2 regions of the Methylosinus sp. is20ea genome follow, and region 2 is predicted to be linked to the other one. Evidence: riboswitches for the same ligand, from Rfam matches in the RefSeq annotation. Region 2 holds a riboswitch; the other holds the start of a gene.
What was found. A riboswitch is a leader RNA that binds a small molecule or an ion and turns the genes downstream of it on or off. The one in region 2 is predicted to bind fluoride.
Positions count from the first base shown of each region.

Region 1: another riboswitch for fluoride. It lies ahead of AC6IY7_RS16990 (hypothetical protein); the one in region 2 lies ahead of smbP (small metal-binding protein SmbP).

Region 1 covers NZ_AP046088.1:3,636,905-3,652,683, forward strand. Annotated here, with positions in the region: gene AC6IY7_RS16950 (DUF2076 domain-containing protein) at 1-771, opposite strand, end outside; gene proB (glutamate 5-kinase) at 907-2,046, opposite strand; gene AC6IY7_RS16960 (dioxygenase family protein) at 2,222-3,052, shown strand; gene AC6IY7_RS16965 (hypothetical protein) at 3,601-3,735, opposite strand; gene AC6IY7_RS16970 (hypothetical protein) at 3,902-4,132, opposite strand; tRNA gene AC6IY7_RS16975 (tRNA-Trp) at 4,497-4,573, opposite strand; gene pal (peptidoglycan-associated lipoprotein Pal) at 4,660-5,169, opposite strand; gene AC6IY7_RS16985 (hypothetical protein) at 5,462-6,106, shown strand; fluoride riboswitch at 6,395-6,457, shown strand; gene AC6IY7_RS16990 (hypothetical protein) at 6,516-6,962, shown strand; gene AC6IY7_RS16995 (hypothetical protein) at 7,094-7,543, shown strand; gene AC6IY7_RS17000 (alpha/beta fold hydrolase) at 7,688-8,653, opposite strand; gene AC6IY7_RS17005 (TonB-dependent receptor) at 8,748-11,261, opposite strand; gene AC6IY7_RS17010 (FecR family protein) at 11,421-12,425, opposite strand; gene AC6IY7_RS17015 (RNA polymerase sigma factor) at 12,495-13,037, opposite strand; gene AC6IY7_RS17020 (hypothetical protein) at 13,146-13,547, opposite strand; gene AC6IY7_RS17025 (Hsp20 family protein) at 13,787-14,251, shown strand; gene AC6IY7_RS17030 (hypothetical protein) at 14,436-15,128, shown strand; gene AC6IY7_RS17035 (hypothetical protein) at 15,249-15,779, opposite strand, start outside.
Region 2 covers NZ_AP046088.1:2,077,877-2,093,655, reverse strand. Annotated here, with positions in the region: gene AC6IY7_RS09550 (acetyl/propionyl/methylcrotonyl-CoA carboxylase subunit alpha) at 1-1,160, shown strand, start outside; gene AC6IY7_RS09545 (hydroxymethylglutaryl-CoA lyase) at 1,157-2,077, shown strand; gene AC6IY7_RS09540 (enoyl-CoA hydratase/isomerase family protein) at 2,074-3,123, shown strand; gene AC6IY7_RS09535 (acetyl-CoA C-acyltransferase) at 3,120-4,319, shown strand; gene AC6IY7_RS09530 (Glu/Leu/Phe/Val family dehydrogenase) at 4,323-5,444, opposite strand; gene pdhA (pyruvate dehydrogenase (acetyl-transferring) E1 component subunit alpha) at 5,576-6,661, shown strand; gene AC6IY7_RS09520 (alpha-ketoacid dehydrogenase subunit beta) at 6,654-7,634, shown strand; gene AC6IY7_RS09515 (dihydrolipoamide acetyltransferase family protein) at 7,631-8,752, shown strand; gene AC6IY7_RS09510 (SPW repeat protein) at 8,833-9,177, shown strand; gene AC6IY7_RS09505 (hypothetical protein) at 9,782-10,294, shown strand; fluoride riboswitch at 10,629-10,690, shown strand; gene smbP (small metal-binding protein SmbP) at 10,997-11,350, shown strand; gene crcB (fluoride efflux transporter CrcB) at 11,415-11,813, shown strand; gene AC6IY7_RS09490 (DUF190 domain-containing protein) at 11,815-12,153, shown strand; gene AC6IY7_RS09485 (DEAD/DEAH box helicase) at 12,155-15,779, opposite strand, start outside.

The DNA of each region.
Region 1 (15,779 bases), 1.6 Mb from region 2:
GGTATCCGTGTCGTAATCGGCGCTCTGCACATCGGGGCCGCCCGGATCGGGATTGGCGTAGCCGGCGTCGGGATTGGCGCCGCCGCCCTGGTCGCCGTAGTAATTGTTGATGATCGTGTCGCCGCCGCCGGCGTTGGCGTGCTCGAAGCCTGAGCCTATGCCGAGATTGCTCCCCGCGCCGCCGGCCCCGCCATGGAACAGGCCGCGGATCGAATCGGCGAGCAGCACGCCGCCGGCGACGCCCGCCGCCGCGCCCAGTGCGCCCTTCAGAAAGCCGCCACCAGCGGCCGCCTGCTGCTGCGGCGGATAGCCTGGAGGAGCATAGCCCGGAGGGGCGTAGCCGGGAGGCGCATAACCCGGCGCGGCGGCCGGGGCCGCGCCCCAGGGACCGCCCGGCTGACCGCCCGGCGCTTGCTGCGGATAGGCCGGCTGCTGGCCATAGCCCGGCGGCGGGGCCGGACGCGGCGGGGGCGGGGCAGGGCGCTGCGCCCCGCCGCCGAACAGTCCGCCGAGGAATCCGCCCGATTGCTGCTGCGGCGGCCGGCTCTCCAGCTCATGCACGCGGCTGTCCAGCTCCTGCAGCCGTTGATTGGCCGCCTGCAGCGCCTGATCCTGCACCAGAACCGTCTGCGCCAGCAGATAGGGCGCGCCCGGCTGCGACTTCAGCTGCTCGGCGATGAAACTCTCCGCCTCCTGATCGCGCTGACCGCCGGCGGCGCTGCGCGTACGCTCGAACAGACCGGCAAGCAGTTGGCGTTCTTCGGGTGACATGTGTCTCTCCCAGTTGGAACCAGCCCTCTCGACGGGCAGGCGCCCGAGATATGGGAGCGCTCATTGGCTCTGCCAAGACCCGCGGCCGCGGCGGAGCCCGAGTTTCGGCGGCTGAAAATCCGAGGCGTCGGCGGATCAGTCGCCGGCGAGCGCCATGTCGTCGCGATGGATGATCTCGTCCGGGCCCTTGAAGCCGAGGAGGCCCTCTATGTCGCGCGAGGAGCGGCCGATGATGCGGGCCGCGTCCAATGCGTCGTAAGTCACCAGCCCACGGCCGATTTCCCCGCCCGCCGCATTGCGGATCACGACGCAGTCGCCGCGCGCGAAGCCGCCTTCGAGCGCCGTGACGCCGGCCGGCAGCAGGCTCTTGCCGGAAAACAGCGCGCGCGCCGCCCCTTCGTCCACATGCACCACGCCCTTGGGCTCGAGCGAGCCGGCGATCCATTTTTTTCGCGCCGTCACCGGCGTCGAGGGCGTCAGGAACCAGGTGCAGGGCCCGCCTTCCGTTATGCGGGTGAGCGGCGCCTCCACGCGGCCGTCGGCGATGACCATATGGGCGCCGCCGGTGGTGGCGATCTTGGCCGCCTCGATCTTGGTGCGCATTCCCCCGCGCGAAAATTGCGAGGCGGCGCCGCCGGCCATCGCCTCCACCTCCGCCGTGACCCGCGGAACGATCTCGATCAGCTTCGCATTCGGATCGCTCGCCGGCGGGGCGGTGTAGAGACCGTCGACGTCCGAGAGCAGCACCAGAAGATCGGCGCTCGCCATGGTCGCGACGCGGGCGGCGAGCCGGTCATTGTCGCCATAGCGAATCTCGGAGGTCGCGACCGTGTCGTTCTCATTGATGACCGGCACCGCCCGCAGCGCGAGCAGCCGGGTGAGGCATTCGCGGGCGTAGAGATAGCGGCGGCGCTCCTCCGTATCGCCGAAGGTGACGAGAATCTGCCCCGCTGTGATGCCGAGATCGCCGAGCGTCTCCGCCCATATGCGGGCGAGGGCGATCTGGCCCACGGCGGCCGCCGCCTGGCTGTCCTCGAGCGGCAGCGGGCCGGAGGGCAGGCCCAGAACGCTGCGTCCCAGCGCCACGGCGCCCGAGGAGACGACGAGCACATCCGCGCCGCGCCGATGCGCCGCCGCGAGATCGCCGGCGAGCCGCGCCAGCCAGTCGCGCTTCACCTTCGCCTCGCGTGGATCGACCAGCAGCGAGGAGCCGACCTTGACGACGATGCGGCGGAAGGAATCGAGCGTTGGACGTTTCACGGGAGATCGGCTCATTCGAGATGCGGGACGGCTGACGACCGCGACTTATAGCCCCTCCGCGCAGAAAGCCCACCCCACGGCGACCGGCGGCGAGATGAAACGAAGCCGAAACAAAGGAGAGAATTTCCGCCGCGCCGCCGACATCGGGCCGCGTCATCCTGGGCGCGCTGACGAAGACCAAGGAAATTCGATGCGCGAGAAAATTGCTTTGACGCGACGCGGCCTCGTGGCCGTGGCGCTCGCCGGTTCGGCGACCGCCGTGCTCCCGGGGACCGCCGCTCCCGAATCCGCCGCCCCTCCCTTGACCGCGGCGGCGGAGGAGGGGCCCTTCTATCTCGATCTCGATCTGCGGCGATCGGACATCGCCGAAGGGCTCGCCGGCGTTCCGCTGGACATTGCTTTCATCGTTCACGACGAAACCGGCGCGGTCCTTCCGGGCGCCCGCGTCGATGTCTGGCATTGTGACGCGCAAGGCCGCTATTCCGGCTTTGGCGGCCAGGGCGAGGACAGACAGCTCGATCTCTCCGGAAAGACCTTTCTGAGGGGCGCGCAAATCACCGGGGCGGACGGACGCGCGCGCTTCTCGAGCATCTATCCCGGCTGGTATCCAGGCCGCACCACGCATGTTCATTTCAAGATCATCGACGGCGGGGCGGCACGGCTGACCTCGCAATTCTTTCTGCCCGACGCGTTGAGCGAATTTCTCTACGCCAATCTCGGCGACTATGCGCGCGGCCGACTGCGCGACACGCTGAATTCGACGGATGGAATCGCGCTTGCCGCCGGCGAGACGACACGCGGCGAGGTGCGCGAGAGCGCGGGCCGCTATGTCGCGACGCTGCAGGTGAGAATCGACAGAAGGGCGGTGCGCGCTGTGCCGCCGCCGCCCTTCCGGCCGCCGCCGCCCGGCGAGCATTTCGCCGGCCCGCCGCTCGGCGGACCGCCTCCGGGGGGACTGCCGCGCCGTGCGGCTCTGGAAGGCGCGGAGCGTTTGAAGGCGCTGATTCCGAAGGCCGACTGATCCGCGTCGCGAGCCGGGATTTGGTTCACGCCGATCTGCGGCTCGAGCACGCGGCGACGCCTTGCTTTCGCCACAGGGCGCTCGCAGTCTCAGATGATTCCGACTCCGTCAGGAGCCGGCGCGAGAAACGCCCCGACCTCGGATGAACAGGCGGGGCGTTTTTGTATTCGCCAGCGGTTTTCCGCGATTTCGGCGCTCGTCGGAGCGGCCGGGGGGAAGAAAGCGATCGTGTAAATTCGGGAGACGGCGCTGGCAGGAGTGGAGTGGCTGGCCATTCTGTTGCGTTTCAACGGGTTGGACAGATATTGTCCGCTTTTCTGACGGCGGAATAATCTAATTATATCAACGATATGTCAATGACTCTGTCCCACTCTTTGGCGCTGCCTCCAGCCCGGTAGACAAATTCGGAGGACGACCTGTCCGCGTGCCGGAGGATGAGCGTCGGCGGTCCGCTATGTTTTCAGATCGATGGCTCGGCGTCGTCGCTCGCCGGAAAGCGCCAGCTGGTCCCTTCGCGTTGCGCGGGATGCGTCGAGGCGACGTCACCGTCAATTGCGGCCTTCGACGTCGGCGCGGGCCTGTTCCTCTTCCAGCAGTGATAATCTCGCCATTTGCAAGAAATATTCGACCATTGGATCTGATTGCTTGGCCTCGACAATCAGATAGTCGATCAGGCTCAACATGGTCGATACGCGATCGAATTCGGCGACCGCCGACTGCTTCGACGATTCCGTGGGATTTTTTCGAATCATGTGCCTCCACCCGGCGCCGATTCCGTATTTTCACCGATCGGACCAGGGTTCAGGGGAGATCGCAACGAAAAAGTTGCAGCCTGCGAAGAAGCGCGCGTCAATGACCATGCTTGCGCCGCCACTCTGCAAATTGCTTCTCGATCCAGTCGCTGTGCTGTGGGTAGCGAGTGACGAGGTCGGCAATAACCTTCTCGACGCCCTTCACGGCGACGTCCCAGGAGGCTTTTTCGTCCTCGAGAAGCCGATCGGTGTTCTCGATTGTTCGCGCGACGAGGCGCGCGAGGTCTGGATCGACCGACATGTCGATACCTCGTTCGACGCCAATCATTGGCGCGCCGGTCCCATAGCAACGAACGGTTGCTGGCCACCTAAATCAATCGATCAAATTTCGTTAATGCAGAAAAAGCCCCGCCGAAAAAGCCCCGCCGGTGATTCACGGGCGGGGCTCTTGGTCCATTCGACATGGTCGAGGTTGCGCGGATCACCGTCCGGCGGCGCCGGAACGCTCGACGACTGGATGACGTTAGGGCAGGCCTCGAGACCTTACGTTGGTGGGCGAAAAGCAAGCGCGTCGCATCGGGCGTCGTAAGGCTGATCGGGGAAACGGCAGGGGAACAAACTGTCCCACCGAATGGGACGGATGCTGTCCCACAGGACGGAAGCGACTGATTTTATTGTGTGATTTTTGAATCTGGCAGGAGTGGAGGGACTCGAACCCCCAACCCCCGGTTTTGGAGACCGGTGCTCTAGCCGATTGAGCTACACTCCTGCGGTGACGGCGCGCCGTCGGGGCTCTCATGCCGCATCGCGGCCGAGGATGCAAGCGCCGGGGGCTTGCCCCGGCGCATTTTCGCGTCAGGAATTTCCGCCCGAGAGCACCGTCACGGCGCGGCGGTTCTGCGACCAGCAGGAAATGTCATCGCAGACGGCGACCGGCCGCTCCTTGCCATAGCTGATCGTGCGGATGCGCGGCGCCGCGAGCCCGCGCGAGGCGAGATAATTCTTCACCACTTCGGCGCGACGGGCCCCGAGCGCGAAATTATATTCGCGCGTGCCGCGTTCGTCGGCGTGGCCTTCGACGGTGAAGGAATAGCGTCCATAGCGCTGCAGCCAATCGACCTGCTTGTCGAGGGTGGCCTGCGCCGTCGGCGTCAGCTCGCTCGAATCGGTCTCGAAATAGACGCGGTCGCCGACATTGACGACGAAATCCTGAGGGCTTCCGGGCGCCGCATAGCCGCCGCGGCCATTGGCGCCGGCGAGCGCGGCGTTTTCATCCTCGGCGTTCTTGGCGCAGGCGGTGAGCGAGACCGCCGCCAGCAGGGCGACGGCGAAGCGCAGGGCGCGCGCGGCGGAAACGAATGCCATGTCCTCGAAACTCCTCTGACGACGGCTCTACTGTCGCCAGTCCTATCCGTGCAGGGGTTAAACGAAGGTTCCGTCAACCTTGACGAAAGCTTTGCGCGCCCTGCTGAGGCGCATCGAATGTCGGTAAGGTTAACGTGAGCTTGATCGTCGATGCGGTCGATGGCGCGAGTGAGGCGAAAACACGGCGCGAAAGGAGACGCAGGGAATTGCGGATAGGAAATGCGGGGGCTGGACCACTGCGTCGATCATTGTTAGCAATTCATTCATCATACGGCGGAGGGAATCGGAGACGATGCGCGACCTGAAACGCTCCGCCCGCCGTTTTCGCGCGCCTTTCTGCGCGGCCTTCGGCGCCGTCACGCTCGCCGGCTGCGTCGATACGGCGGTGGAGATCGGCCATCCGCGGCCCGAGCAGCTCGCGCAGCGGCAGCGTCCGGCGCCACGTCCCGGCGTCAGCCCGCGCGGCGCGCCAGTGGCGCTCACCAGTCTCGAAGGCGCGCCCGAAGAGGCGCTCGCTCGTTTCCGCCCGGTCTTCGTCCGCGCCGCCGAGAGCCGCGACATCGCTTCCGCCGGGGAGTCGGAGTCCGCCTATCGATTGCGCTTCTATCTCACCGCCTATGCGGGCGCCGAGGGAACGGCGCGCTTCGCCTATGTCTTCGACGTCTTCGACCACAATGGCAGACGCGCCCGCCGTCTGACCGACGAAATCGCCGTGCGGGGCGCCGGCGATCCGTGGACGCTTCTCGACGACAAAGCGCTCGCCGAGGTCGCGGCGCGCGGAGCCGACGATCTCGCCGCCTTTCTCTCCGACACGCCCGAGGCCATCGCCGCGGCGGCCGGCGGCGAATCGGGCGTGACCATCGCCGCCGCCACACGCGGCGAGCCGGTTCCGGCGCGGAACGGCGCCAAGCCGCTGGGCTTCGCCGAGGCGAAGTGAAGTCGTCTGGCCGTCTTCCAGGACTCCGAATCCAGGTTAACAATTCCTACACAATCGCGTCATGCCTGCGCTTGTCGCAGATGATCCACGCCGAGACATTGCGACACGCGGGGGAGAAGGAGCCGATATTCCGCTCATGTCGTGGCCGCGACAAGCGCGGCCACGACGATTGAAAGATGGCTGCTCGTTGACCCGAGTTCGGAGCGCTCCGGCGGTCTTCCGTCGCATTGACGTCGCCGCCGCCTTTCTGTATCGAAATCGCTACATAAGGTCGCGGGGGCAAGAGCCGTCGCGCCAGGGGATGGGGTGCCCCCTATAACCGCCGAAGAGGCTGATGACTCCTGCTGAACCGATGATCGCGAGATCATCGAATAAGGGCGTTCGCGCTCGTAACGCAGGAGGAATGGCTATGAATCAAGATCTCTCGGTTTTCATCACCCCCTTTGCTCTCGTCATCGGATGCGGGCTGATCGCGGTCGGCGGCCTCTACTTCATCGACATCAAATTTCTGCGGTCGCGCATTCAGGCGATCGCGGCGCTCGCCGTCGGCGGCTTCATCATCGCGGCGCTGGAGGTCGTGCTCGCCGGCAGCAGCGTCTCCTTCTTCAAGGCGCAGCAGGTGCAGACCTCCATTTGCGAGCTCGAGGGCGAGTCGGCGCATCCGGAGGCGCGTCTCGGCGGCGACGCCCACATCATTCACAAGCACATACTCGGCTGCATGCAGGAGGCCGGCTATGAATGGTCGCCGACGCATCGCAACTGCAAGGACGCGCCGGTCGCCACCAATCCCTATTGCTATCTGCCGGAGAGCGGCTTCGACCGCACCATCACTGCATTCCAGCTGAGATTCGAATAGCCCGGCCGCGACGGCGCGGCTAAGTTCTCTCTTCGCCCGCGGGGCGCTTGCCGATTGGAGCTTTTGCTCCATTTTACCTCGAGACTGAGGGGAAGGCGGCGCCCTGTCGGGAACAGACGGGAGACGTGCCGATGAACGAGGACATTGCCGCCTTTGTGGCTCCGCTGACGCTGGTGCTCGGCGGCGGCCTTTTCGCTCTGGGCGCTTTGTCCTTCATCGGGGTCGATTATTTCGACAGCAAGTTCAAAGCGCGCGTCGCCTTCGCGATCGGCCTCGCCTTCATCGTCGCCACAGAGCTCGTCTTCGTGACGAGCAGCAGCAGCGGGCGCTATTTCGCCGGGCTGAAGATCGACGTGACCGATTGCGAGCTCGACAGCGAGACCAAGCTGCCCGAAGAGCGGCACAAGAACAGCAGGGTGCTGCACGATCAGATCGTCGGCTGCATGGAGCGGCTCGGCTATGAGTGGAACGCCGAGCACGAGCATTGCAAAGAGGCGAAGATCGCCACAAACTCCTTTTGCTATCTGCCGACGCGGCCAGTGGCGCGGGCGATCGTGCGCTTCCAGACCGCCTTCGAGTGATCCGAAACCGCTTCGCACTTTTCGGGAACATGCCCTAGCGCCTCGCGTCGGATGAGCTGACGTGTCTCGAGAAGCGAGCCTGAAGGCTCGCGGTCCAAGCGCGCCCATGGACCGCGAGCCTTCAGGCTCGCTCCTATAAGAGCGCTAGGCGCGATCCACCGTCTCGCCGGGGACGAAAGCGTCGAAGGCCGCCCAGAACTGCTCGCGCAATTCGCCGCGCTCCATCAGCAATTCGTGACGCGCGCCGGGAACCTCTATGAGGCTGGCGACCGGAAGGCGCTGCGCGAAGCGCTCGATCGCGCGCGAGGACACGATGCGGTCGCGCCCGCAGAGAAAGGCCATCACCGGCGTGCGCACGGAACGGGCGTATTCGGGCGTGGCGAATTGCTTCATCAGGCGGAAGGCGGCGTTGGCCCAGCCGACTGTCGGATCGCCGATCGCCAGATGCGGCGCGGCGCGCACCACATCGGCGTTGCGGGCGAAGCGCGCGAGGTCGGAGGTCAGCCGATTGTTCTCGAAGGGCAGCTCCTCGAGCGATTTCGGGCCGCCGCCCGGCACATACATCGCGCCGAACCCGAACATGTCGAGCGTGTCGGCGATGGCGCGCGCGCCGATCGGAAAGCGCAGGCCTTCGAAATCGATCATCGGCGCGGCGACGATCACCCGATCGAAGGGCGAGCGCGCCGAATGGGCGCGGTCGAGCAGAATGGCGCCGCCCATGGAATGAGCCAGCGCATGCCAGGGCGAGGGGCAGTTCAGCGCTAGCACATCGGTGATGAAAGCGTCGAGATCGCGTTGATAGAGCGCGAAATCGTCGACATGGCCCTTGCGCGGATCGGCGAGGTCGCGCTCCGAGCCGCCCTGTCCGCGCCAATCCAGCGTCACCACGTGAAAATCGCGCGCCAGCAGATCGTCGATCGTCTCGAAATATTTCTCGATGAACTCGGCCCGGCCCTGAAACAGCGCCACTGTGCCGATCGCCCCGCGTGGCGGCGAAAAGCTCGCGGCGCGCAACATGCGTCCGTCCGCCGTGCGAATGGCGAAGACCGACGCATTGGGCGGCACGGGATTGTTCGGCGTTCCGATGAGCTGGGGTTCGGTGAGCGGCATGTCGGGCGGTCCTGCTGCGTCCGGGACGAGAGACGCATCGCGCCTCTCGTCCGGTCTATCGCACGACTCGCCCGACCGCGCAAAAGGCGAGGGGTCAGAACTTGATGGTCAGGCCGGCGTAATAGGAGCGGCCCTGTCCGGGCACGGCGCCGGGTATGCTCGTCTTCATGTAGTTGGCGAAATAGAAGCCGCCGAGCGGCGAGTCGTAGCGCACATCGGCGACATTGGTGACGCCGAGATCGATGCGGAACGCGTCCCATTCATAGCTCGTGCGCAGATTGACGAGGCCATAGGACGGCGTCTTCAATTCATTGCGCGCCGTGTTTACATGCGTCTTGCTGTCGACGAGCTGCAGCTCGACGGCGCTGCTCCAGCCGCCGAGCTTGTGCTCGAGCGCGAAGCGCGCATTGAGCGGCATGATGTGATAGAGCCCGTCGCCGCGATCGAGATTCTCGCCATAGACATAGCCGATGACGCCCGAGAGCGTGAAGCGGCCGACGTCCGGCGCCTCATAGAGCTTGCCGCGGCCGGAGAGGTCGAAGCCATAGAGCTCCGCCTTGTGATTGCGGAACTGCAGAATGGGGAACCAGCTTCCATTCTTGTCGGTGAATCCGCCGATGCGATCGGCGTCGATGAAGTTCTCGACATAGCTGAAATAGGGCGTCGCCTTCGCTTCCCAGTCATGATCGACCGGGTCGCGCCACGCCGCCGTGAAGCTCACCGTATGCGCGACCTCGGGCTTCAGATCGGGATTGCCGACATAGCCATTGGCGTCGCCGAACCAGCCGATCATGCTGCTGGCCATGCCGCCGACGCCGAAGGCGTAGCGCTCGTAGAGATTGGGCGAGCGCGTCTTGCGCGAATAGCCGAGCTCGTAGGAGCTCGTCTCGTCGGCCTGATAGCGCACGAGCGCCGTCATGTCGAAATTGACGTCGGTGCGCGCATGGCCGCGGGCGTTGAACCGATTGGCGGCGGCAGCGTCCGGATTGGCCATGCTCATCATGCCCATCGGGATCGAGACGCGCGGGTCATAGGCGGCGGCGTTTCCGGTGTTCGTCCAGACGGTGTCGTTGCGCACGCCGAGCAGTGTCGTCCATTGCGGCGACCACTTGGCCTCCCATTCCGCGAATGTGCCGACGCGGTCGCGCTGGCCGCCGTTGATGTTCCAATAGGTGGCGGGTCCCATCATCATGCTGCCGGGGATCGGCGGCCACCAGTCGTTCAGATGATTGCCGTGGAACTCATTGCCGACGCGCAGAAGATTGGAGGGGTCGAGCGGAATCTCCGCCTTCAGCGAATAGCCATAATCCGTTCCCGACGTATTCATCGGCATATCGGAGGGCTGCTTGTCGTAGAGAAAGCCCATCTCATGCGCGGTATGCTGCCAGAAGGCGCGCGCCTCGAGCCTTCCCCATTCGAACGCGCCCTTATAGCCGGCGTCGACGGAATAGGCGCGATTGGCGGTCATATCCATGCGCTGATTGACGAAGCCCTGATAGGGAATGTTCTGATATCCGCCTCTCAGCGTGAAGAGATGTCCGTCGTTCTGATAGGCGAGAGTCGCCGAATGATTTTCGGAGATGAAGCCGGTGGAGAGAACCTTGGGGCCATTGTCGCCGGAGTGATAGTCGGAGCCGCGCGTGTAGCCGCTATTGTAGAGCAGGCTGAAATGCTCGGTGGCGACATTCGCCGTTCCCGAAACTCCGAAGCCGCTGTTGGTGCTGCGGAAGAAGCCCGAGACGGAGCCGGAGGCGATGACGCCCGGCGCGATGGACGGGACGAGGCCGGGCGCGGAGGCGACGCGCGGATTGGCGAAGATCGGCGGCTTGGGCTCCACCGATATCGTGCCCGCGATGGAATCGCCGCCTTTGCTCACAGGCGTCACGCCGGAGAGCACCTCGATCTTTCCGACATTGTTCGGATCGATATAGGAGAGCGGCGGATTCATGTGATTGGCGCAGGCCGAGGTGATCTCGACGCCGCCCAGCAGAATCTTGATGCGGTCGTCGGCGAGGCCATGCAGCGCGGGCAGTCGCGACACGCCGCCCGCCTCATAGAGATCGACGCCCGGCGCCGCATAGAGAAGCTGTGACGTGTCGCTGGCGTTGGGACGCTGAGCGTCGAGCGCTTCGCCGCTGATTTCCGTTGCGCCGATCGGCGTGAAGGGTCCGTCCGCGCGCCTCGCGGCGGCGCGCAGCGCGCGCTCGCGCTCGGCTGCTATGTCGATCGGCGGCAAAGGAACGGCGCCGGCGTCATTGCGCACAGTCTCGTTCTGCGCGAGCACGATGGCGACGCTGCGTCCATCGCGCGCCAAGCGATAGCCGATGCCGGTTCCCGCGAGCAGGCGATCGAGCGCGTCTTCCAGCGTGAAGGCGCCGGAGAGTCCGCGCGTCGTGAGATCGCGCGTCAGCCGCGATTTGTAGACGAGCTGCGCGCCAGTGGCGTCGGCGAGGCGATTGAGCGCCAGAGCGATGGAGCCCGCTGGAATCTCATAGCTGCGCACGGCGGCGGCGAGTTCCGTCTCCGGCATTGCGACATGCGCTATGGCCGGCGCGTCCTGGCCGAGGACGAGAGCGCTCAGAGCCGTCGCTATCGCTGTCGCGCCCATGTTCTTATTCTCGAGACAAAAAAATCGCCGCTTCATCCGCCGCTCTCCGAGTTCTCAGCCGGGACGAAACAGTCCCTCTGTGAACTCTGACGAATGGAGCGCGCAAACTCGCACGTCCGTCGCGCGAAAAAATTCGAGCGCAGGATGCGACGTTCCGCCTCATCCGCGCAGCACCACGAGATAATCGCCGATGTGAATCGCATCGAGATCGAGCGAGGCTTCGATCGCGCGCAAGGCGCCGATCGGATCGGCCGCGTCGAAGACGCCAGTGACGCGCAGCTTGCGGACGGCGGTGTTCGGCACGAGCACGAAGGCGCGGTGATAGCGCGCGAGAATGTCGACGACCTCGCCGAGCGGACGATCGACGAAGATGAGCTTGCCGCGCCGCCAGGCGGTCTCGTCCTGCACGGCGACGGGAACGGGCGCGCTCGTCGGCGTCGCCGGTCCGAAGTCGCATTGGCGTCCTTCTTCGAGCAGCGTCTTCTCGCCGCGGCTCGCGATGGAGACTTTGTGCTCGGCGACGGTCACGCGCGCGCCGCCGTCTTCGAGCGCGATGTCGAAGGAAGTGCCGAGCGCCGTCACCGCGCCGCCCGCCGCCGTCACGACGAAAGGCCGCGCGGCGTCCGGCGCGACCTCGAAAAAGGCCTCGCCTTCGAGCAGCGTCAGCGCGCGCCTGCCGGCGGCGTAACGCACCGCGATCGCCGATTTGGCGCCGAGCTGGACCTTCGATCCGTCCGACAGGCCGACGATGCGCGTCTCGCCCGTGGCGGTGCGGAAGTCGGAGCTCCAGAGGAGGCGCAGATGGTCGAAGCTCGCGAGCGCCGCGAGGGAGGCGGCCAGCGCCGCCGCGACGGCCCATCGGAGTCGTCTTCGCGCCTGCGCCGGGGCGGCGGCGCGGCGCGGCTTCAGCGCCCGCACGTCGCCCAACAGCGCGCAGATTTCCTCGAAGGCCGCGGCGTTGGCGGGATCGGCGAGCCAGGCCTCGAAAGCGGCGCTCTCGGCGGCGGACAACCGCGCGCCGTCGCGCCTCACCCACCAGGCGACGGCGGCGTCCTCCGTGGCGGCGTCCTGGGCGGCCGCGTCCCGAGCAGCCGCGTCCTGGGCGTCGTCCGGGGCGTCGCTCGATTCGTCGCTCTCACGGTCGTCGTTCGGGCCGCCGGTCATAGGTCGAAACTCACTCCTCACTCCTACAGACGAACGAGGGCGCGAAAAGGGATGCGCCTCTGCGAATTTTTATTGGACCGCGTTTCGGCAGCGACGAATGGCGATGCGCAAATGCCGGTCCACCATATTGCGGGAAATGCCCAGCCGCCGCGCGATCTCGTCCTGCGGGACGTCCTCGTGCATGCGCAGGACGAAGACCTCCCGGCATTTTGGCGGCAGCGTCTCGATCGCTTCGGCGAGCAGGCGCGCGCGCCGGTCGGCGTCGAGCCTCTGCTCCGCCGTCGCCTCCTCGGAGGGAGCGTCGCAGGCGTCGGCGTCGGCGATGAAAATCTTCGTCTCCAGCCGGCGACGGCGCGAAAAATCCATCGCCAGATTGACGGCCGTGCGGCGCAGATAGGCGGAAGGATCGGCGATCTCCTCCGTCATATTGCGATGCACGACGCGTAAAAACGCCTCCTGGACGATGTCCGGGGCGTGATCGGGGCCGACGCGCCGCGCGAGCAGCCGCGTCAGCTCGCGCTGCGTGCGCGCGAACAGGTCGCGCAGTGTGAATTTGCTGTCGGACAATTTGCCGTCGGGCAATTTGCTGTCGGGCAATTTGCTGTCGAACATGGCGCCATCCGTCGAGGCGTCCGCCGGGCGCCGAGAGCGGCGTCCGGTCTGTCTTTCCTCATGTCGAAGGGGGCCGCGGGATGCGGCGCGGATCGGGCGAGGGGCGGATCAGGCGAGGGGAGGGGCGCGCGACGACCAGGAGCTCGCCCAGCCGATTGGCTCGTGTTCCGCCGGCGCCGCCGAGCCAAAGGCGAGCGGGACGATCGAGAAGACCGGAGTCGCGAAAGCTTGCTCCTCGGCCTCCGGCGCGGCGAGCGGCGGCGCGTCGCGTCCGCCGACGCAGAGGATGCAGCAGGGCGCGTGGCCGCGATCGGCGGGCGGCGCGCCGCCGTCTCTGTGCGGCTCGCAATAGGCGGAGGCGGAAAAGCCGCCGAGTTCTGCGTTTGCCGGCGTCGTGTGAGATCGGGCGACGGAGGCCGCGAACAGCGCCTGCAACGCGAAAAGGCAAAGCGCCAGAGTCGAGACGAACGCGCGTCTCGCCGAGGGGCCGTATGAACGGGGCTTCGCCATGCGCGACCCTAGAGCCGCGAAATTTCCCGCGTCAATGAAATCGTCACGCTCGCGGCGAAAAACTCGGCCGCCGTCACAAAATTGCGACACCGGGCCGTTTCCGGCGCCTCTTGCAGGGCGCGAAACGCGTTCCCACATGAATTTCAGCGCGGGCCGTAGCGGACGCGCTTCATCCCCGGCGCGAGCGGGGACGACGATCCCGATCGCGCTCCACATGTCGCTTCTAGGAGGACAATGACATGCGTCCCTTCGATCTTTCCCCGCTCTATCGCTCGACCGTCGGCTTCGATCGCCTGTTTTCCCTGCTGGATCAGGGCGCGGGCCCGGAGGCGGCACCCGCCTATCCTCCTTATAATATCGAGCGCACGGGCGAGAACGACTATCGCGTGACCCTGGCGGTGGCCGGCTTCGGGCGAGAAGATCTGTCGATCGAAACGCGCGAGAACACGCTGACCATCAAGGGCGCCAAGGAGACTGCGCCCGAGACCGGCGTCAAGCGCGAGATCCTGCATCAAGGCATTGCGGCCCGCGCCTTCGAGCGGCGCTTCCAGCTCGCCGATCACGTCGTCGTGACGGGAGCGAGCCTCGCCAACGGCCTGTTGCATGTCGATCTGGTCCGCCAGATTCCCGAGGCGCAGAAGCCGCGCCGCATCGAGATCGGCGGCGGCGCTCCGGCGCAGACGATCGACGCCAAGGCCGCCTGACCGGCGCCGGCTCGCAGCCTTCGAAAAAATCGAGGCGTCCCCGCGGGGACGCCTCTTTTTTCGTTCAGCCGCTGGGCGGCGCTTTTTTCGATATTCGATCGCGAGCGCTGGCTTGACTCTGCGTCACGAAACGGGCAAACGGTCCCCGCGCCGTTCGACTTACTGACGCTTGGGATTGATACTTATGACTATCGAGCAATATCAGTTCACCGGGGAACCCACCACGGATCTCGCGAAACATCTGAGGCTCGCATTCGAACAAGCAAAGCTCGACTATGGGAAACTCGCTCCCGAGGTTCTCTCGATGGCGGGAATGAGCGGGAGGAAATATAGATATCTCATAAATCGATTGGCGGAAGCTCCCGATGCGAGATATCTGGAAGTCGGCTCATGCGCAGGATCCACGCTCGTTTCTGCACTCTATGGCAATAAGATCAAGGCCACGGCGATCGATAATTGGTCTTTGTTCGATGGGCCTTCAGATCAGTTCTTCACGAATGTCGGCAAGTTCATCGGCAAGAACCGTGTTTCCGTGCTGACGTCCGATTTTCGAGATGTCGATTATCGATCTGTGGGAAAGCACAATATCTACCTGTTCGACGGCCCGCACGAAAAGCAGGATCAATATGATGGTCTCTTGTACGCGCTGCCGGCGCTCGACGACGAGTTCGCTTTCATCGTCGACGACTGGAATTGGGAATTCGTGAGCGAGGGGACATTCGAGGCAATCTCCCACGCTCAATGTGAAATTCTCTACAGCATCGAGATTTTTTCGACTGACAGTCGCGTTCATCCCGCCAATCTCGGTTTGCCGTCGAACCAGGACAGTGACTGGCACAATGGCTATTTTCTCGGCATTCTGCGTAAGAAGTCCTAATTCCGGGAGGAGACCAGATCGTTTATGAGCCGGTTGAAAGGATGGGATCTGCGTAGCCTGACGCGATAGGCTGCGCCTATTGTTCAAAAAAGGGCGTCCTCGGGACGCCCCTTTTTTTATTCAGCCGCCGGGTGTCGACTTTTGGCCCGTTTCGCTCGCTGGCGGAGCCTTCGACGGCTCCGTCGAGACCGCATCTGCTGGGCCGGAGGGCGTCGCAGCGGCGGCGCCTGAATTCCGAGCGGCGCCCTGCTGTGGCCCCGACGCCGCGGCGTCCGGCGCGGGGGGCGGAATTGTGGGCTCGGCGGGCTTCTGGGCCGCTGCGACGGGCTGAGTCGGCGGCTTGTCCGATGCGGGCGGCCCCGCGGCTGGCGCCGGCGATGGACTGACCGCAGGCGCGAGAGGCAGCGAGGCCGGCTTGTCCGAAGCGCGCGGGGCGCGCTGCGTGGTCGGAGGCCGCTCCGGCGGCTTCGTTGCATGCGAGGGTCGCGCGCGTTCGGCGTGCGGCCGCGCGACCGTTTCGGGCGCCGCTGCGTGGTCGCGGACCGGCGCTTCCGTTCGTCGGGCCACGGCTGACGGCTGCCGCGCCAGCGGAGCCGGCTCGGCGCCGAGGCCCGGCACGACGAGAGGGTCTTCTGTCGCTCCCACTTTCGG
Region 2 (15,779 bases):
TCATGGGCGAGACATTCTACTTTCTCGAGATGAACACGCGGCTGCAGGTCGAGCATCCGATTACCGAAATGATCGCCGGATTCGATCTCGTCGAATGGCAATTGCGCGTCGCCGCCGGTGAGCCGTTGCCCGCGAGGCAGGAGGAGATCGCGTCCCATGGACATGCGATCGAGGCGAGGCTCTATGCGGAGGCGCCGGCGCAGGATTTTCTCCCCTCCGTCGGACGGCTCGACCATTGGCGCGCGCCGCAGGAGAGCCATTCGCTTCGCGTCGAGACCGGCGTGCGCGAGGGCGATGCGGTCACGCCATTCTATGATCCTCTGCTCGCCAAGATCGTCGCGCATGGCGAGGATCGCAACGCCGCGCGCGCGCGTCTCGCCGCGGCGTTGCGGGACTGCGAGATCGTCGGCGTAAAGACCAATCTGCTCTTGCTGCGCGCCATTCTCGACAGCGACGCTCATGCGGAGGCGCGGATCGACACGCGATTTTTGTCTCGCCATCTCGATTTGATCCTCGCCGGAACCGAGGCGTTGGACGAAGCGAAAGAGACGATCGTCCTCGCCGCGGGCGCCGCGGCCTGGCTCGCCGGCCTGCGCGCGGAGCGCGAGGACGGGACGCCTTGGGACGCGACCGACGCATGGCGCCTCAATGGCGGGGCGCGGCAAAGCCTCCGTTTCCGCCTGGGCGATTCCGACATTGCGCTCACTCTCGCGCCTCTGCCCAAGGGCGCGTTTCGTTTGGAGACGGCGAAGTCGCTGCACCACATCGAATCCGAGACGCATTCGCGCCGCATGAGCTTGCGCATCGACGGCGTCGAGCGAAAGCTCTCGATCGTCGAGCGCGAGGGAGGCTTCGTCGTCATTCTCGACGGTCGAAACGATGAGCTGTCGATCGTCGATCCGCTGGCGCCGCCGCGCGCGCAGAGCGAAGGCGACGCCGCGCTCGCCGCGCCCTTGCCGGCGCGCGTCACCGGGCTTTTCGCGAGCGTCGGCGAGAGCGTCAAGAAAGGCGCGCCGCTGATCATGCTCGAGGCGATGAAGATGGAGATCGCATTGTCGGCGCCGCGCGACGGACTCATATCGGAGATTCGTCCGGCGATCGGCGATATGGTGAAGCAGGGCGAGCGGCTGATCGTCTTCGCCGAGGGAGAAGCGGCATGAGCATTGCGCGGCGCGTCCGCATCGTCGAGGTCGGTCCGCGCGACGGCTTGCAGAATGAAAGCGTGCTGCTCGCCGTGGAGAACAAGGTGACGCTGATCGAAAAGCTCGCGGCTGCGGGGCTCCGCGACATAGAGGCGGGAAGCTTCGTCTCGGCCAAGCGCGTCCCGCAAATGGCGGATACGAAAGCCGTGCTCGCCCGTTTGCGGCCGCCGCCGCATGTCCATCTTTCCGTTCTCGTGCCCAATATGCGCGGGCTCGAGGAGGCGCTCGCCTGCGGCGTGCGCGGCGTCGCCGTCTTCGCCGCGGCGACGGAGACATTCTCGAAAGAAAACATCGGCTGCTCGATCGCGGAAAGTCTCGCGCGCTACGCTCCTCTCGTCGAGGCCGCGGTCGGCGCGGGCCTCGATGTGCGCGGCTATGTTTCCTGCGCGCTCGGCTGCCCCTTCGAAGGCGATGTCGCGCCACGCGCGGTCGCCACTCTCGCGCGCGATCTCGCCGCCCTCGGTTGCCGCGAGATCTCGCTCGGCGACACGATCGGCGTCGGCGCGCCCTTGCAGGCGCGCAAGCTCGTCGAGGAGGTCGGGCGCGATGTTCCGCTGGCGCAGATCGCGGTGCATTTTCACGACACTTATGGGCAGGCGCTCGCCAATATATTCGCTTCGCTCGAGATGGGCGTCGGCGTCGTCGACGCTTCGGTCGCGGGCCTCGGCGGCTGTCCTTTCGCGCCGGGCGCCGGCGGCAATGTCGCGACGGAGGATGTCGTCTATATGCTGGAGCATTCGGGAATAGAGACCGGCGTCGATCTCGATGCGCTGATCGACGCCGGCGTTTTCATCTGCGAAAGGCTCGGACGCGAGAACCAGAGTCGCGCCGCGCGCGCGCTGCTCGCCCGGCGCAGGAGGGACCATAGGGCATGAGCGACATCCTCGTCTCACGTGCGCGTAATGTCGGCTCCATCGCGCTCGATCGCCCGAAAGCGCTGAACAGCCTCACGCTCGAGATGATCCGCGACTTCGCGCGCGCGCTCGATTGCTTCGGCGCCGATCGGCAGATCGTCGGCGTGGTGGTGACGGGGGAAGGCGCGCGCGGCTTTTGCGCCGGCGGCGACATACGCGCGCTCTATGAGCTGCGCGCGGGAGATCACACGCTCTATGAGACATTCTGGCGCGAAGAATATGAATTGAACGCGCGCATCGCCGGCTTTCCGAAACCCTATGTCGTCGTGATGGACGGGATCGTCATGGGCGGCGGCGTCGGTCTTTCCGCGCATGGCAATTTTCGCATCGTCACGGAGCGCACGCGCCTCGCCATGCCGGAGACCGGCATCGGCTTCATTCCCGATGTCGGCGGCTCTTTTCTGCTGACGCGCAATGGTGGCGTCGGCCGCTATATGGCGCTTTCCGGCGTGGCGGTTGGGCCGCATGACGCGATCTTCGCCGGCCTCGCCGACGTCCTCGTCGATTCGACCTCGCTTCCCGAGCTGCTGGCGCTGCTGCGCGACATAAGCGAAGCGGAAGAGGTCCGGTCGCTGCTCGCGCGCTTTGCGAAATCCTCCGGCTTCGGCGCTTTGTCGCGACACGAATCCTTGTTGCGTCGGGTCATGGCGCATTCGAGCGTCGAGCGCATCATCGCCGCGCTCGAGGCGGAGGGTTCCGATTTTGCGCGCGAAGCGGCGACGACGATCGCTCTGCGCTCGCCGACGAGCCTGAAGGTCACGCTGCAGCTGCTGCGTCGCGCCGCCGAGGCGAGCAGTCTCGAGGCCTGTCTGCGTCAGGAGTTTCGCACGGCTTGCAATCTGCTTTCGACGCATGATCTCTACGAGGGCATTCGCGCCGCCGTCATCGACAAGGATCGCGCTCCGCATTGGTCGCCAGCGACGCTCGCGGAAGTGGACGAAGCTTCGGTGAAGGCGTTGCTCGACGGCGGCGCGCCGCCGAATCTCGAGTTTCGAGCCTGGACATGACTGCGACCGAGGCTTTCGATCCTGTCGTCATCATCGGCGCGGCGCGCACGCCGATCGGCGGCCTGCTCGGCGAATTGAAGAGCGTCGCGGCGCCGCAGCTCGGCGCGGCGGCGATCCGCGCCGCCGTCGCGCGCGCCGATGCGCCGACCGATCAGATCGACGATGTGCTCATGGGCTGCGTGCTCTCCGCCGGCCTCGGCCAGGCGCCGGCGCGCCAGGCCTCGCTCGCCGCGGGATTGCCGGAGGCGGCGGGCTGCGTGACGATCAACAAAATGTGCGGCTCCGGCATGAAGGCGATCCAGCTCGCGCATGATCAATTGCTCGCCGGCAGCTCGCACGCCATCGTCGCCGGCGGCATGGAGAGCATGAGCAACGCGCCCTATCTGCTCGAGCGCGTGCGCGAAGGCTATCGCATGGGTCATAAGCAGCTCGTCGATCATATGTTTCTCGATGGGCTCGAGGACGCCTATGAGAAGGGTCGGCTGATGGGCGACTTCGCCGAGGATTGCGCGACGACGCATCAGTTCACCCGCAAAATGCTGGATGATTATGCGATGGCGTCGCTGCTGCGCGCGCAGCAGGCCGCGCGTGAGGGCGCATTCGATTGGGAGATCGCGCCTCTCGAAACGCGGGACCGCAAAGTGACGGCGACGATCGCGCGCGATGAATTGCCAGCGAAGGCGAATGTCGAGCAAATCGCGACATTGAAGCCGGCGTTTCGCGAGGGCGGCACGGTGACAGCGGCCAATTCCAGCGCCATCTCCGACGGCGCCGCCGCGCTCGTGCTGATGCGGCGCGGCCGCGCCGAGCGCGCCGGCCTCGTCCCGCTCGCGATCATTCGCGCCCATGCGACGCACGCCGGGCCGCCCAATCTGTTTCCGACGGCGCCCATCTCCGCCATGCGCAAGCTCGCCGAGCGCGTCGGCTGGCCGCTCTCCAGCGTCGATCTCTTCGAGATCAACGAGGCGTTCGCCGTCGTCGTCATGGCGGCGATGCGCGAGCTCGGCGTGCCGCGGGAGAAGGTGAATGTGCATGGCGGCGCCTGCGCGCTCGGCCATCCGATCGGCGCCTCGGGCGCGCGCATCGTCGTCACGTTGCTGGCGGCCATGCGCAAATATGGGCTGCGGCGCGGCGTCGCCGCGCTCTGCATCGGCGGCGGCGAGGCGACGGCGCTTGCGATCGAGCGTCTGGATTGACGCTCAGCGCCAGCGCTGCGTCGCCATCATCTTGCGCAGCCGCTCCTGTACCAGAGCCGTGGCGGCGTCGCGCAGCGATAGGCGCAGCGCGGCGGCGCGCGCGATAATCTCCTGCATATTGCGGGAAATCTTTTCTTCGATCGCCGCGAAGGCGGCTTTCTCGTCGCCGCCGGCATATTCCACGGAGGCGCAGATGACGCCGCCGGCATTGGCGATGAAATCCGGCGCGCTGACGATTCCGCGCTCGAACATCATTCGTTCAGCCTCCGCCGTCGCCGGAATATTGGCGCCTTGCACGACGAGCCTGCATTGTAGCCGTCCTATATTGTCGGCGCGCAGCACATCCGGTCGCGCGGCGGGAATGAAGATGTCGCAAGCCGCGGAGAGCAGCGCGTCCGAAGCGAGCGCTGCTCCGCGACCATGGCTCGCGACGCTGCGGCCTTCCCGGCGCGTTTGCGCCAGCGCGTCTATGTCGAGGCCGGCGGCGTCATAGATCGCGCCGCGGCTGTCGGAGGCGCCGACGAGGATCGCGCCCTTGCGCGAGAGAAAGCGCGCCGCATGTCGCCCGACGGCGCCGAAGCCCTCGACGACGACGCGCGCGCCTTCGAGCTTCAATCCAGCGAAAGGCGCGGCGGCCTCAGCCGCTATAGCGACGCCATAGCCGGTGGCGCCGATCTCGTCGAGCGGTATGCCGCCGATCTCGGCGGGCAGTCCGACGGCGCGGCCGATCTCGTCATGCACATAGGCCATGCAGGTTTCGTTCGTGCCCATGTCGGGCCCTGGGATGTAATCGGTCAAGGGTTCGATCGCTTTGGCGAAGGCGCGAATGAGCTGCTCCTTCTCCGGCGGCGGCATGAAGGGATCACCGAAGATGACGGATTTGCCGCCGCCGTGGCGCAGGCCGCAGGCGGCGTTCTTCAGCGTCATGGCGCGGGCGAGGCGGAAGCATTCCTCGACGCTGACGTCGGGAGCCATGCGCACGCCGCCTATAGCAGGGCCGGCGGCGACATTGTCGATGACGACGATCGCCTCGAGGCCGACGCCCGGCGTGCTCACATAGACGATCTTCGCCGGGCCGAATTCATCGACGAAGGGGAAAGCGTCGGATTTGAACGCCGGGGACATGGAACATGAACTGGGCGCGGACGGACTCGCATTCAAGCGCGCGCGGCGTTTCGCAGCAAAAAAATCCCCTAAGGCGATGAAAAACGCGATGCGGCGCCTTACCTCACTCTGACGAAGCTCGAGGCAGGCCCATGGGCATTGGCGTCTCCTTCCAGATCGACTTTTTTCGTTTTCTCTCTGCCGAAGGCGAGCTCGACCCTTCGACGCCGCGCGAAGCGATAGAGGCGGAGCTTTTGCTCGATCTCTATCGCGCCATGGCGCGTACGCGCGCTTATGACGGCAAAGCCATCGCTCTGCAGCGCACCGGCAAGCTCGGCACTTTCGCTTCCGCGCTGGGGCAGGAGGCGATCGGCGTCGGCGTCGGCTCCGCCATGCGCAGAGAGGATGTGCTCGCGCCCTCCTATCGCGACCATGGCGCGCAATTGCTGCGCGGCATGACCATGGCGGAAAATCTCGTCTATTGGGGCGGCGACGAGCGCGGCAGCGATTACGCCGTTCCGCGCTGCGATTTTCCGATCTGCGTTCCTGTCGGCACGCAGGTCGCACATGCGGCAGGCGCGGCCTATGCTTTCAAATTGCACGACGAGAAGCGCGTCGCCGTGACGATCCTCGGCGACGGCGGCGCCTCGACCGGCGATTTCTATTCGGCCTTGAACATGGCCGGCGTCTGGCGCGTTCCGCTCGTCGTCGTCATCAATAATAATCAATGGGCGATCTCGACGCCGCGCGCGCTCGAATCGGCCACGGTGACGCTCGCGCAAAAGGCGGTGGCGGCCGGCGTCGAAGGATATCAGGTCGACGGCAATGATGTGATCGCCATGCGTCACATCGCGAGCCTCGCCATAGAGAAGGCGCGCGACGGCGGCGGACCGACGCTCATCGAGGCGCTGAGCTACAGGCTCGGCGATCATACGACGGCCGATGACGCGACGCGCTATCGCGATTCCGAGATCGTGCGGCGCGAGGCGGAGAAGGAGCCGATCGGACGGCTACGCAAATATCTCGGCGCGCGGCGCCTGTGGAGCGAGGAGCAGGAGAAGCGCCTCGCGAAAGACTGCGCCGAGGAGGTCGAGCGCGCGGTCGCTGCCTATCTGGCGACGCCGCCGCAGAATTTCTCGGCCATGTTCGATCACCTCTTCGCGCGCCTGCCCGAGTCGATGCGCGATCAATATGAAGAGGCGCAGCGCTTCGCTCCGAAGGATGGCGGCCATGGCTGAGCTCACTCTCGTCGAAGCCGTCAATCGCGCGCTGGCGCATGCGCTCGAGCATGATCCCGCCGTGCTGCTTCTCGGCGAGGACATAGGCGTCAATGGCGGCGTGTTCCGCGCGACGCTCGGCTTGCAGCAGCGCTTCGGCTCGGCGCGCGTCATCGACACGCCGCTCGCCGAGGCGGCCATCGCCGGCGTCGCCGTCGGCATGGCGGCGATGGGGCTGAAGCCGGTGATGGAGATTCAATTCAGCGGCTTCATCTATCCGGCGATGGATCAGCTCATCAATCACGCCTCGCGCCTGCGCAATCGCACGCGCGGCAGGCTCACCTGCCCCATGGTGCTGCGCGCGCCCAATGGCGCTGGCATTCATGCGCCCGAGCATCACTCGGAAAGCCCCGAGGCGATGTTCGCGCATACGCCGGGCCTTCGCGTCGTCATTCCGTCTTCGCCTTCGCGCGCCTATGGCCTGCTGCTCGCCGCCATTCGCGATCCAGATCCGGTCGTCTTCCTCGAGCCGACGCGGCTCTATCGCCTGTTCAAGCAAGAGGTGATCGACGACGGCGAGAGCCTGCCGCTCGACACATGCTTCGTCTCGCGCGAGGGGCGCGACGTCACGCTCGTCGCCTGGGGCGGCATGCTGCACGAAGCGCTCGCGGCCGCCGAGAGTCTCGGCAATGAGGGCGTCGATTGCGAGGTCATAGACGTCGCGACGCTGAAGCCGCTCGATGCGGAGACCATACTGCGCTCGGTGGAAAAGACCGGCCGTTGCGTCATCGTGCAGGAGGCCGCGCGCACCGCCGGCTTCGGCGCCGAGATCGCGGCGATCCTCGCCGAGCGCGGGCTCTATACGCTGCTGGCGCCCGTGCGGCGCGTCACCGGCTATGACGTGGTCATGCCGTTGGCGCGGCTCGAGGGACAATATCTGCCGAGCGTCGCGCGCATCGCCGACGCCGTGCGCAAGACGATGGAGGCGGCATGAGCGTCTTCAAGCTTCCCGATCTCGGCGAAGGACTGCAAGAGGCCGAGTTGGTGCAATGGCATGTCGCGCCCGGCGAGGAGGTCGCTGTCGACCAGCCGCTCGTCTCCGTCGAGACCGCCAAGGCGGTCGTCGAAATCCCTTCGCCACAAGCGGGCCGTATCGAGAAGCTGTTTGCGCAGGCCGGCGAGATCATCCGCATCGGCGGTCCGCTCATCGCTTTCGCCGGCGAGGCGGAGGCGGAAATTGCGAAAGAGGACAAAGGAACCGTCGTCGGCGCCATGGAGACGAGCGGCCGCGTGCTGCAGGAAGGCGCAGCGCCGCTCGGGCGCAATGGCGCCGGCCTTCGCGCGACGCCAGCGGTGCGCGCGCTGGCGCGACGGCTCGATGTCGATCTCACAATGGTGACGCCATCCGGCGCCGATGGCGTCATCACCTCAGGCGATGTGCAGCGCGTGGCGCGCATATTGTCGGAGGCCGCGCCCGCCGAGCCGCTCCGCGGCTTTCGTCGCGCCATGGCGCAGAATATGGCGCTGGCTCAGGCCGAGGTCGCCGCGGCGACCGTCGTCGACGACGCCGACATAGACGCTTGGCCGCAAGAAACGGATACGACGCTGCGCCTCGTGCGCGCGCTCGTCGCCGGATGCCGCGTCGAGCCGGGGCTCAACGCCTGGTTCGAATCCCATGCGCTGGCGCGGCGCGTGCTCGCCAAGATCGATCTCGGCATCGCCGTCGACTCGGCCGAGGGCGGACTGTTCGTGCCCGTGCTGCGCAATGTCGCGGAGCGCGATCCGGCGGATCTGCGCGCCGGGCTGAACAAGATGCGCGCCGATATTGACGCGCGCCGCATTCCGCCGGAGGAGTTGCGCGGCGCGACCATCACCCTCTCCAATTTCGGCATGATCGCGGGGCGCTACGCCGCGCCCATCGTGCTGCCGCCGACGGTCGCCATTCTCGGCGCCGGCCGCATTCGCCGCGCGATCGTCGCCGATGACGACGGCCGGCCCGTGGCGCGGCGCATGTTGCCGCTGAGCCTCACTTTCGATCATCGCGTCGTCACTGGCGGCGAGGCGGCGCGCTTCCTCGGCGCCGTCATCGCCGATCTCGGCAGCCCCGTCTGAGCGAGCGCTTGAAGGCGGAGCCGCCGACGCCATATCCGCCGCTCATCGTTCAGAGGCTGGGGCGAGCGGGAGGGCGCATCATGTCGATTCAGCGCATCACACACACACCCGATTGGGGCAGCCTCGCCATCGCCGCAATCCTGCTGCTCGCACCCTGGATTCTCCATTACACGAGCTGGATGGCGACGCTGGCGACGAGCTTCTCTGCGGCCATTCTCCTGCTGCTCTCGGCCGTCGCCTTCGCCGAGATCGACGACAGCGAGACGCCCGAATATTTCATCGTCGGCGTCTGGCTGCTGGTCTCGCCCTGGATTCTCGGCTTCTGGCCGGACACGCGGGCGCTTCTCGTCCATCTGCTGGTCGGCGGCGCGCTCGTCGCCTATGCCGCCTGGGAGATATGGGGCGCGTCCGCGTCCCGTCGCTGAGAGGCGAGACGCACAGAGCGCTTTCCGATCGAACGGGACCGTTCGATCGATCAGAATTCGCTCCAACGAAAGAAGGCGAGAGCGCCATCCGGTCCGATTGGATCGGATGGCGCTCTAGCGTCGCCGGAGCCGTGCGGCGACCGAAAATGGATAGAATTTGAATAGATTTATAGTATTTCAGGCCAGAAAACGAGTAGAGTTTTCTATTCTTTCGCGAGAGACTGCAGAAATCCGTCACGGAATCGTCGTCCGGCCTCCGTCACAATGCATTGAAATATAATGATTTTAATCATAGGCTGGCGCCCTCGCGCGGCGCATAAGTACATGTCCTAATTTTGGATTCGGCCGACAACAAGTATTGACGGACCAGCGCGGCCTGCTGTGAGCCGGCCGACCAGGGAGATTAGGCGCATATGACCTCGATCGATCAATTTTATCTCCGCAATCAATCGATAAATTTGAGGCGTTTCTTTCGGGTTCCGGTTTTTGCCGATCCGCTTTGCCGATCCCTTCATCCATTCGCCGACAGCCCGGCGTTCGCCGTCGGCTGATCGCCTCGTCGATCGAACTGTAACGAGTTTGCGTAACGCGTAAGGAGCTCCTCATGATTACCGTGTCGCAATGCGCGGCCCAGGCGGGCCTGGCTTCCAACGAGCTGGTGCTGGGCTCCATCCCCTCTCCCGAGCATGACGCGCTCCTCGAGAGCTATCTGCTCAATGGCCATCGCGGCCTCTGCGCCGTGCGCGCGATGATCGTCGCCGATCTGCGCGGCTTCCTCGATCTCGGCGTGACGGCGCGGGCGGCCGATCTGCTGATCGTGCTCCGGCTGCTGCTCACCGCGCATCCCGAGGCCGGTCTCGTCGCTCGTCCACACGCCGCCGAGCGCGAGGCGGCCTTCGAGGCCGCATTGCTCGGCCATTATGTCGACGCCCACCGGGGCCGGGCCGCCACGGGCGGGGCCTTGCGCGAGCCGGGCGTGGTGCTGTCCTTCGCGCGCGAGGGACGCCGCTCGGATCGTCGCGCGGCGCGGGGCGAGCCGCCGGAATCCCTTTGCGGCGGCGATCCAATCGTCGCCCGCTTCGGCTCGCGCCTGTTCTATCTGAGGGGCGACCGCTGAGAGCCCAGCGCCGTGGACCAAAAGTCCGGGTGATCGGATGAGCGAGATCAGCGCGGCGGATGAGGCGTTTGCGCCTCCCCCTCGAGGAGGAGGTCGAGCGCCCAAGGGAGCGATTCCGCCGAGTCTTTCTCGTTGAAACCCCACCCTGGATGGCTTCGCCGTCCGACCCTCCTCCCTCGAAGCCCTCGAGGGAGGAGGTAAAAGCGTCTTTTCCAGCGTTTTTCTTGTTCCCCCGAGCCGAGCCCTGGCCTGCACTCCATCTCCACTCCCATCGCCTCCTTGACGCTGTCTCATCGCTTAGCTACGAATCGCGCATAGGTCGCCGCTTCAGGGCGCGCGACCGGGGGATGGGGTCCCCCTCCAACCGCCGCAAAGGCTGATAACTCCTGCTGAAGTCCGATGATCGACCGATCGTCGGAAAGAGCGATTTATTCGCTCGGCAGGAGCCGGCCATGATGCAGTCCGCGGTTTTTCTCGTTGCACACATCCGTTTCGACGAAAGCGCGCGCGTCGCCGCGGCCGCGCTTTCGATCGATCTTCGTCGCCCGCCGACGCGAGCCCTCGACCGAGCGGTCACGGCCCACCAAACGAGATTCGAGTGACCGCATCGATCGGCCACGACGGACAAAGCGCGGCCGATAACGAGAAATCGAATCCAAAAGCGCCGACCGAGAAGGCTTCGGTCGAAAAAGGAGGAATGAAATGGACATACGCAAATGGGGGCTCGCCGCGAGCCTCGGCCTGGCCGCGCTCGTCGGGGCGAATCTCGCTCATGCCGACGACCGGCTGCAGCAGGCGATCTATCACGTCAACGAGGCGATCACTCAGGGCGGCAAGCTCCATGACGCCGGCCTGCTCTCCTATCACGCCGATCTCGCGCTCGAGAAAGCCGAAGGGCTTCAGAAGTTCAAGCCCAATCCTCACATGGCCGAGGCGATCGTCCATATAAAGGCGGCGATAGAGGAGGGGCAGGCGAACCACGCCGAAGCCGCGACCAGGCAGGCGAAGGAAGCGTTGGAGCATCTCGAGGAAGCGAGCAAAGAGACGCCCCAATAAGGCTCATGACGCGCTAGGCCGCAGACGGCCTCGCGCGAAGCTCCCACCCGCAAATAGGCCAGCGATGATCTATGTTCTCATCATGATCGGCAGCGCGATCGGCGGCGTCGCGCGCTATTGGCTCTCGGGAGTCGTCGCCCGATGTTTCGGCGAGACCTTCCCCTGGGGCACGCTGATGGTGAACGCCTCCGGCTGTTTCGCGATCGGCTTTTTCGCCACCCTCACTGCGCCGGAGGACGGCCGGCTCTTCATCGATTCCGAGACGCGGCAATTCGTCATGATCGGCCTTTGCGGCGGCTATACGACCTTCTCCTCCTTCGGCCTGCAGACGCTCAATCTCATGCGCAGCGGCGAGGCTTTCGCGGCGCTGGCCAATATCGGCCTTTCGCTCGGGCTCTGCCTATTCGCCGTCTGGCTCGGACATATCGCCGCCGCTCATCTCAACGCGCTGAAAGGAGCGTGACATGCAACTGCCTCGAGACGCGACGCTGCTTCGAATTTTCACCGGCGAGAACGCCAAATTCGACGGACGCTTGCTCCATGAGGCGATCGTGCTGAAAGCCCGCGAGCTGCATCTGGCCGGCGCGACCGTGCTGCGCGGCCCCATGGGCTTCGGCCACAACAGCCGATTGCACACGACGAAGATCCTGCGCCTCTCCAACGATCTGCCGCTCGTCGTAGAGATCGTCGACGCGCAGGAGAAGATCGACGCCTTTCTCCCCATTCTCGATGCGATGATGACCAGCGGGCTGGTCACGCTCGAGAAAGTGCAGGTGCTGCGCTACGGCGAGAAGGCCGGCTGAGTCACGCCAGATCGGCGAGCTGCCCCCGCGCCGCCGAGCGGATGAGGCGCTTTTCCGCCTCCCATCGCGTCGCTTCGTCGACATTGGCCAAAAACTCGATTTTGCCGCCCGCGAGCGCGGCGATCGGCAATCCATCGCGAAACAGCAGGCGATTGCCGGTGAGCGCGGCGAGCTTGCCGCCCGGAGTCAGCACGCCGATGAGATTGAGCGGATCGGCCGCCGACAGCGACACATATTGCCCGTCGGCCGGCCGGCGGCGAATCTCGCGCAGCAGGCCGACGGCGTCCGGCAGCGCATATTGCTCGCCGGAAAAGCCGGCGACGAAACGCCCGCCGCGAATTTCGCCGCGCGCCTCGAGCCGTCGATAGACGCGCAGGAGATCGCGCCAGGGCGGCAGCCAGCCGCCTTCGCGCGCCAGCAGCCGCCAGAAGACGACGCCGTAGCGGCGCAGCAGCGCCTGCGCGATGTGCTCTACGCAAGCGTGACGCGCTTGCGAGCCCGGCGCCGCATAGGCGCGGCGGATCAGCGACCAGCGGCCGGCGCTCTCCATGCCGAAGGCGAGCACCTTGCCGCGCCGCCGCGCGCCGTCGAAAGGCTTGCGCTTCTCGGAGGGCACGAGCAGCGCGCGCAGCCCGCCGAAACTATCCGAAGTGACGAGGCCGAGCGCGGCCAGCTCGCCCAGCGCCGTCTCCAGCTCCGAGCGCAGCAGGCGCGAGGCGTCGACCAGTTCCTCGAAGAACAGCGCCCCCTCAGCGCGCAGCGTTTCGAGCGCCAATTGCGCGCGGCCGCTCAGCGCCGGCGGCTCGGTGGGCGTGGCGATAGCGGTCCAATCGCCGAGCCGTCGCCGCTCCAAAAGGGCGACCGGCGAGCTTTTGATCGGCGAGACGGCGCGGGCGCCCTTGGCGGCGGCGGGCGGAGTCAGCCGCGCCCAGGCGATGCGGCCGGAGAGGCAGAGCGAGTCGAGATAGCCTGTTTCGTAATCGGAGAGTCGGGCGGGGAGAATTTCCGTCTCCCAGGCGCCTGCCGGCGCTTCATATCCCTCGAGGCCGGAGAGAGCGGCGGGCAGCGCCTCCGGCCCTTTCAGCCGGGCGTCCTCGGCGACATGCTGCCAATCGAAGAGAAAGCGCAGGAAGTCGCGCGCCGCCACCGGCTCGATCTCGGCGCGCAGACGCTTGATCGTATAGTGGTGGATGCGCGCCAGCAGGCGGCGGTCGCACCATTGCTCGTCATTGGCCCCGGGCAGGAAGCGCCCGCGCATGATCGTGCCTTCCGCCTCCAGCGCGACGAGCGCGGTCGCAAGGCTCGCGGGCTCGAAGCCGAGCGCTGCGGCGAGCCCCGTCTGCGTGACCGGACCCAGCCCCTCGAGCCGGCCGCGCAAAATCTCGATCAGCGCCTGCTCGGCGGACCATAGCGCCGGCGCTTCGCCCTCGGGCGGCGAAATCTTCGGCGCCAGCCGCGCCTTGGGCCAGAGGGCATGAAATTGCGTCAGCCGCTCCGCCGCGACCCAGAACGCCGCCTGGCCGGTCTCGAAACGCGTCGCGCGCTTTTGCTTCGCCAGCGCCTCGAGCCAGCCGGCCCAGTCCGGCGCGGCGGCGACCTCCGCCTCTGTGACGCAACCGATCCAGAGCAGAGCGTCATGCAACTCCTCCGGGTCGATGGGCTCGGGCCAGGCTTCCGACTTCACGCGCTCGATCGCCTCCTCGTCCAGCCGGCCGAGATCGGAGGCGCTCTGCGGGTCCTGCCAGCGGCGCGCCATCACCGCCTGCGCGCGGCGCTCCTCGAGCGGCGCGTCGTCGAGGAAGGCGTAAGGCCGCGCGGAGAGCACCTCCAGCGCCAGCGGGGACGGCTGGGTCAGATCGCAGGCGACGACGAGCACCTCTCCCGACTCCATCCGCCGCAGCAGGCGCTCGAGCCCGTCTATGTCCATCGCCTCGTGCAGGCAGTCCCATATGGTCTGATTGGTCAGCGGATGGTCGGGAACCTCGCGCTCGCCGGCGAGATTTTCGGCGCAGGCGATCTGATCGGGAAACACTGCGGCGACCAGATCCTCCGCCTGCATGCGCAGAAATTGCGGCGGCGTCTTCCTGCCGCCCTGGAAGCGCGGCAGGGCGAGCGAGATTCCTGCCGTCCAGCGCCAGCGCGTCATGAACATGGGCGCGGTGAGCATCGCCTGCACCAGCACGCCGCGCACGCTGTTGGAATGAAGATAATGCGCGACCTCGGCGAGCTCGAAACTATGCGCCGTGGTGAGCGAGAGCAGGATATTGTCCTCGGTGGCCGCCGCCTGTAGCTCGAAGTTGAACTTGCGGCAGAAGCGTTTGCGCAGCGCGAGGCCAAAGGCGCGATTGATGCGCCCGCCGAAGGGCGAATGCACGACGAGCTGCATGCCGCCGGCCTCGTCGAAGAATCGCTCCAGCACCAGAGTGTCCTGTGTCGGCAGCACGCCGCCGAAGGCGCCGAGCGCGCCGGAAAGATATTCGACCAGTTGCTCCGCGGCGGGCGGCGCGACGCCCACCTCTTCCATCAGCCAGCGCTGCGCCTCGCCGCCGCCCGAGTCCCTGCGCAGCCGCTCGGCGATCTCGCCGCGCAGACGCGAGACGGAGAAGGACAGCTCATCGGCGCGCGCCGGCGCCTCGCCGAGCCAGAAGGGAATGGTCGGCGGCTGACCCTGCGCATCCTCGACGCGCAAGGTCCCGCGCTCGACGCGTTGCACGCGATAGGAGGCGTTGCCGAGCTGGAAAATATCGCCCGCCATGCTCTCGACGGCGAAATCCTCATGCACCGTGCCGACGATGTGATTCTCCGGCTCCAGCAGCACTTGATAATCGGCGGTCTCGGGGATGGCGCCGCCGGAGGTGAGCGCCGTCATGCGCGCGCCGCGCCGCTCGCGCAGAATGTGATTCACCGCATCGTGATGCAGCAGCGCGCCGCGCCGTCCGCGCCGCGTCGCATAGCCCTCGGCGAGCATCTTCACCACATCGTCGAACTCGGCGCGCTCCAATGCGCGATAGGGCCAGGCGCGCTTGAAACGCTCATAGAGCTCGGCCTCGCCCCATTCCTGCGCCGCGACCTCGGCGACGATCTGTTGGGCGAGCACATCGAGCGGGCGATGCGGAATGGTGAGCCGGTCCAATTCGCCGCGCCGCACGCTGTCGAGCAGCGCCGCGCATTCGACGAGATCGTCGCGCGACAAGGGAAACAGCCGCCCCTTGGGCAGGCCGCCGACGACATGGCCGGACCGCCCGACGCGCTGCAGAAAGCTCGCTATGGAGCGCGGCGAGGCGATCTGGCAGACGAGCGTCACATCGCCAATATCGATGCCGAGCTCCAGCGAGGCGGTCGCGACCAGGGCTTTCAACTCGCCGCGTTTCAGCCTTTGCTCGGCGAGCAGGCGATGCTCCTTCGCCATGCTGCCGTGATGCGAGGTGACGGCCGCCTCGCCGAGGCGATCCGACAATTCGCGGGCGATGCGCTCGGCCAAGCGGCGTGTGTTCACGAAGACCAGAGTCGTGCGATGCTCGGCGATCAGCTCGGCGAGCCGGTCATAGACTTGGCGCCAGACCTCCGCCGACATCACCGCTTCGAGCGGCGCGCCGGGAACCTCTATGGCGAGATCGCGGGCGCGG